Linked DNA regions of Leucothrix mucor DSM 2157. The protein of the gene in region 1 binds, or shares a complex with, the protein of each later gene. Links are inferred from orthologs where the notes say so. Each region holds a gene or a part of one and is shown in the gene's direction. Other genes may lie near its edges.

Evidence for each region. The genes of interacting proteins can lie anywhere in the genome.
Region 2: the proteins of LEUMU_RS0111695 (region 1) and dapF are in contact, whole or in part, in a solved structure (PDB 5YGU), measured with the Escherichia coli proteins. The link is inferred for Leucothrix mucor DSM 2157 from one-to-one orthologs.

What each region holds. Positions count from the first base shown.
Region 1 is NZ_ATTE01000001.1:2,609,370-2,612,199, reverse strand. What follows is about bases 62-2,819. They hold LEUMU_RS0111695 (RNA pyrophosphohydrolase), read left to right. Parts: upstream 62-1,049; coding sequence 1,050-1,589; downstream 1,590-2,819. Other genes in these bases: argC (N-acetyl-gamma-glutamyl-phosphate reductase), read left to right, coding at 2,130-2,819; hemJ (protoporphyrinogen oxidase HemJ), read right to left, coding at 1,613-2,035; LEUMU_RS0111700 (histidinol-phosphatase), read right to left, coding at 339-998; LEUMU_RS0111705 (RluA family pseudouridine synthase), read right to left, coding at 62-339. In the rest of the region: more of LEUMU_RS0111705, read right to left, coding at 1-61; more of argC, read left to right, coding at 2,820-2,830. UniProt on the Escherichia coli protein: Master regulator of 5'-end-dependent mRNA decay.
Region 2 is NZ_ATTE01000001.1:3,888,389-3,891,400, forward strand. Bases 17-2,956 are described here. They hold dapF (diaminopimelate epimerase), read left to right. Parts: upstream 17-1,041; coding sequence 1,042-1,872; downstream 1,873-2,956. Other genes in these bases: bioF (8-amino-7-oxononanoate synthase), read right to left, coding at 17-542; LEUMU_RS0117705 (sulfurtransferase TusA family protein), read right to left, coding at 602-832; LEUMU_RS0117715 (DUF484 family protein), read left to right, coding at 1,869-2,567; xerC (tyrosine recombinase XerC), read left to right, coding at 2,557-2,956. Also shown: more of bioF, read right to left, coding at 1-16; more of xerC, read left to right, coding at 2,957-3,012. UniProt on the Escherichia coli protein: Involved in the succinylase branch of the L-lysine biosynthesis and in the biosynthesis of the pentapeptide incorporated in the peptidoglycan moiety. Catalyzes the stereoinversion of LL-2,6-diaminopimelate (L,L-DAP) to meso-diaminopimelate (meso-DAP).

The sequences.
Region 1 (2,830 bases):
CGGAAAATCAATCCGGCCACTATCCGCATCAATAATGCCTTCGACCACGGCGCAATAAGTTTTCTCGATGTTACGTTCTGAGAATAAGCGGCTGAGCTGGCGATGGGCCTCTTTATTACGTGCGATGACCATAATGCCAGAGGTAGCCATATCCAGCCGATGTACAATTAGGGCATCCGGAAAAGTTAATTGCACCCGGCTGATCAGGCTGTCTTGTTTATCGTCTCCGCGACCGGGTACTGAGAGTAATCCTGCAGGTTTTTCAACCAATAGCAGGTCATCGTCCAAATACAGGACGTTAATACTCTCAGGCGGCGGTGGCAGATACGGTAAATTCATTAGTCATCAATTAAGGAAATAATGTCCCAGTTACGAGCTTGTGCAATGTCTTTGAGCTTAGGATCAGGATCAACAGCAATCGGGTAGGTTACGCATTCCAGCAGTGGCAGGTCGTTGTGCGAGTCACTGTAGAAGTAGCTGCCTTCCAGTGTTTCATTGTTATTCTCAAGCCAAGCGTTTAGGCGTGTCACTTTACCTTCACGGAAAGAGGGCACGCCATCAATTTTGGTGGTGTAACGTCCGTCAACAATCAGTGGTTCAATCGCGAGCAGGTTATCAATGCCAAACGCGGTAACAATCGGGCGGGTAATAAAGCTGTTGGTGGCGGTAATCACCATCAAGGTGTGGCCCATTGCCTTATGTTGTGCAATCAGTGCCTTCGATTTGTTCGACATGACCGGTTCAATATAGTTTCGCATAAATTCTTGGTGTAGCTCAGCCAGTTCTTCCATAGTACGCGAGGCTAGGCTCGCGAAGCTGAACGCCGCATATTCATGAATATCTAAGGTGCCATTTTGATACTGTGTGTAGAAGGCTTTGTTGCTGGCAGCATGCTCCTGATCATCGACTAGTTTGTTATCCACCAGAAATTGACCCCATAAGTAGTCGCTGTCATTGCTTAGTAGGGTGTGGTCCAGATCAAAAAGTGCCAGTGTCATAGTGTAAACTCGTGTTTAGCATAAAAAAAACCACATTATAGCCGCTAACGTTTGCTGATTGATGACAGTTATGAAAAAATCGCTCCATCAAGATTTATAATGGAGAATGTCGTGATAGACGAGAATGGTTTTAGACCAAACGTTGGCATTATCCTCTCCAATAACGATGGCAAAGTCTTCTGGGGGAAACGAATCGGGCAACGGTCCTGGCAGTTTCCACAAGGTGGCATCAATGAAGGTGAAACTCCGCTCGAAGCAATGTATCGCGAGCTTCATGAGGAGGTTGGTTTAACATCTGAACACGTTGAGGTAGTCGGCTATACGTCCGACTGGTTGCGTTATCGTCTGCCGAAACATTTGATTCGCAGACGATCTACACCGACTTGTATTGGTCAAAAGCAGGTCTGGTTCCTGCTGCGGTTGACCACGGATGATTCCTTTGTCGATCTTAAGGCGACTTCAGTGCCTGAGTTTGACGGCTGGCGTTGGGTACATCACCAGCGTTCAATTAGAGAGGTGGTTTATTTTAAACGAACGGTATATGAGAAAGCCCTACGTGAGCTTTCCCCATTACTTCCCTCGTTTGAGTAAGTGCTGAATAGTGGTTGTCAGGCCTAGAACGGTTTGACAACCACCATAATAACAATCACGATCAAAGCCACCGCAGGCGCTTCATTAAACCAGCGATACCACACATGACTGCGCTGATTACGCCCTTCACGAAACTCCAACATAATTCGATAACACCAGTAGTGATAGCCAAACAGCGCTGCGATAAAAACGAGCTTTAGCATAAACCAGCCGCTGGTAACCAAATATCCCCAATTCATAGACAACAGCCCGACACCAAAGAATACGGTGACCGCTGCGCCGATTGTCATAATGCCAAACAAGCGTTTTTCCATCACCTTGAACAAGTCAAAGCTGGCGTTGTTTTCGTCCATTGCATGGTAAATAAACAAGCGCGGTAGGTAGAAGAGACCTGCGAACCACGTGACCATAAAAATGACGTGAATTGCTTTGAGCCATAAATACATGAGTTGACCTTGGGGTTGAGTGCTGAAATGGGCGTAGATTGCCGACTAAATCCCCGTTATTATAAAGGCCAACAATTTGGAGTTGCGAATTATTATGAAAAAAATCGGCATTGTAGGCGCTACGGGTTATACCGGCGTTGAGTTGCTGCGGTTGCTGTCTATGCACCCCGGCGTTGAAGTGAGCTTTGTAACCTCTCGCGGTAATGCTGGTTCTCGCGTGGATGCAATGTTTCCAAACCTGCGCGGTCATTGCGACATTGAATTCAGTGATCCGGGTGACGATGCGTTGGGTGATTGCGATTTGGTTTTTTTCGCAACGCCAAACGGGATTGCGATGGAGCATACCCCTGCATTATTGAAATCTGGCGTGAAAGTCATCGATTTAGCGGCTGATTTCCGTATTAAAGATGTGGATGTTTGGTCGAAATGGTATGGCATGACACATGCTTGCCCGGATTTAGTGGCTGAAGCCGTGTATGGCTTACCAGAAATGTACCGTGATGACATTCGTGGTGCGCAGCTGGTTGCCAACCCCGGTTGCTATCCAACGGCCGTAACTTTAGGTTATTTGCCGCTGATTGAATCCGGCAAAGTGAATCTGGAAGAGTTGATTGCAGATACCAAATCAGGCATTAGTGGTGCAGGGCGTCAGGGTAAATTAGCCAATATTTACAGTGAAGCGGGTGAGAGTTTTAAAGCTTACGCCACACCAGGCCATCGCCATCAACCCGAAATCGCACAGACCTTGGCAAAGGTTGCCGGTACTGATGTGGATCTGACATTCAGCCCGCACTT
Region 2 (3,012 bases), 1.3 Mb from region 1 along the record:
ATACTAAACACGCCATCAGTGACAACTAACTTATTCTCAGCCTCGCTTTTCGCCATACGCCTGGATAGATCAGCGATATCGTTATGCCGGTAGCGCCACATAGTCGCATCGCTTAAGCGGCCACCATCAATTAACGAAGCATGATTTAAGCGATCCTGAAAGATGACGTCGCCTTTCTCGGTCAGTGCATTAATAACGCCTAGATTGGCCATGTAACCGGTTGAGAACAGCAAAGCTCGCTGCCGGCCCGTGAACTCTGCTAACGCCTCTTCTAGTCGCTGATGCTCGATATGATGACCATTAACTAGATGGGCAGCACCACTACCAACGCCATACTTTTCTGCCGAGCATTGTAGTGCACCAACAATTCCGGGATGGTTGGCCAGCCCCAAATAATCATTACTGCAAAACGCTAATACTTGGCGGCCATCAATCTGCATCAACGGCTGCTGCGCTGACTCATTTAAGCGAGGCTTTCGATAAAGGTGCTGTTCCTGCTGACTTTGGAGGTAAGCACGCAGCTGTTCAGGATTATTTCTCATCGCCTCATTATACAAATAAAAAAGACACCCGAAGGTGCCTTTTACGCATTGTTGATGATCTAGTTTTTCTTGATCATAAAGACGGACTTACCATCTTCATCGCCACTACTGAGTAGCTCGTGACCGGTCTGATTACAGTAGGCTTCAAAATCTTTAGCTGCGCCCGGATCTGTAGCAATCACCTTAATGGTTTGACCTGCCTCCATGCCGTTCATGGCTTTCTTACAACGTAAAATTGGCAAAGGGCAATTTAAACCGGTGGCATCCAGTTCCTGATCGTACTCACTCATCGTCTTCTCCACTACATTAGTAAAATCTTATATTTATCACCACATCGGTAAAAAACAGGCTCGCCAGTAATGATGAATTCGGGTTGCCGTTAATACCAAACACTCTATATCATGCTATATATAATTGATTATCGCCAATTAATGGCATAATAGAACCAAATTTCGTAACCCTTTTTAGATAGCCGTTGCTGCGGCTTATGGCACTTTCTATGCAACTCGAATTTACAAAAATGCACGGCCTTGGTAATGACTTTGTTGTGATCAATGCTGTTACTCATCCCGTTACACTTAGTACTGAAATGGTTCGCCAAATTGCAGATCGCCATTTGGGTATTGGCTGCGATCAGTTGCTTATGGTTGAGCCTTCTCCTGTTGCAGATTGTGATTTTCGCTACCGAATTTTTAATGCGGACGGTGGCGAAGTAGAGCAATGCGGTAATGGTGCGCGTTGCTTTGCCCGCTTTGTAGTCGATCAGGGCTTAACTGATAAAACAGAAATTCCGGTGCTCACAGCCGGTGGCCGGATTGTGCTTAAGCTGGAAAGTGATAGGCAAGTTACCGTTGATATGGGCTTACCGATACTGGAGCCTGCGAAGATTCCCCTGAACCAAGACAGCCAGCAGACGACTTATCAAGCACGGCTTGCCGATCAGGATATTTCCTTTGCCGCCGTCTCAATGGGTAATCCGCACGCCGTAATGTTAGTTGATGATGTGGCTACTGCTTCAGTTACGGAGATTGGCCAAGCTTTTCAGGAAATGCCACTGTTTCCGCAGCAAGTGAATGCTGGGTTTATGCAGATTATCGACCGCAATCAAGTGCGCCTGAGAGTCTATGAGCGGGGCGCTGGGGAAACCATGGCCTGCGGGACCGGCGCTTGTGCGGCAATCGTGGCCGGCCGTCTCCAAGGCTTATTAGACACTCCGGTAACTGTTATACTGCCGGCTGGCAATTTGCTGATTCACTGGGCAGGTGAAAACACCCCTGTCATGATGACAGGCCCTGTCGCAACCGTATTCCATGGAACCATAACAATATGAATACTTCGGCTCAACCGGTACTTCCATCGACACTCAATGACGAGCTTGTCAGAGACTATTTGCAACAACACCCTGATTTTCTAATCGACCACAGCGACTTGCTGGAATCGCTAAAAGTTAGTCAGGGAGTTATCGGTGCGACGTCCATGTTGGAACGTCAGGCAACCGTATTACGGGATAAAAATAAGCACCTTGAACAACAGCTAGATGAGTTGATTCGTGCCGCACGCAGCAATGAGCAAATCATGAAGCGTTTGCAGCACCTAACATTGGAGTTGTTACGGGCCGATAACCTGGATGGATTACTCAGCACCACGCAGGATGTGTTGCGCGATGATTTCAACGCAGACTTTGTCGCTTTTCGACTGTTTCATGACAGTACAGAAGTCGACTTACCGGGCTTACATCACGTAAAAACATCCCATCCGATCATGAAAGAATTTGATGGTCTGTTCCGCACGCTTAAACCCGTTTGTGGCCCTTGCAAAGATACCCAGCTAAATTTTCTGTTTCGCGAAAATGGTCCACGGATCAAATCGGTTGCGCTGATTCCATTGCAAGGCAATCACAGTATTGGCTTACTGGCATTAGGTAGCCTGGAAGCCGAACGCTTTCACAAAGGCATGGGCACCGTATTTTTAAGTCTCCTCGGTGAGCTAATCGCAACAGCGATCGCACAACACATTGAGCACTGAGAACCCACTACAGGATTTTCTGGAGTACCTTCGCTATGAGCGTCGCTACTCCCCGCATACCTCAGAAAACTATGAGCGGGATTTGTTACAGTTTTCTGCATGGCTGGCAAAACAGGAAACACCTGTCGTATTAGATGCTGTGTTGGAATATCAGGTACGGCAATGGATTACCCAGCTACATCGCCAAGGAATCAGCTCTTCGACCATCCAACGCAAACTGTCATCGCTACGCAGTTATTACAACTACCGCATTAAGCACAAGTTGCAGAGCGTCAACCCAGCCATTGACATTCGTGCGCCCAAAGATACTAAGCACCTTCCTCAAACGCTGGATATTGAACAAGTCACCCAGTTACTGAACATTCAGGGCGATGACTTCATCAGTGTGCGCGACAAGGCCATTTTGGAGCTGTTCTATTCCTCCGGACTACGACTTGCGGAACTT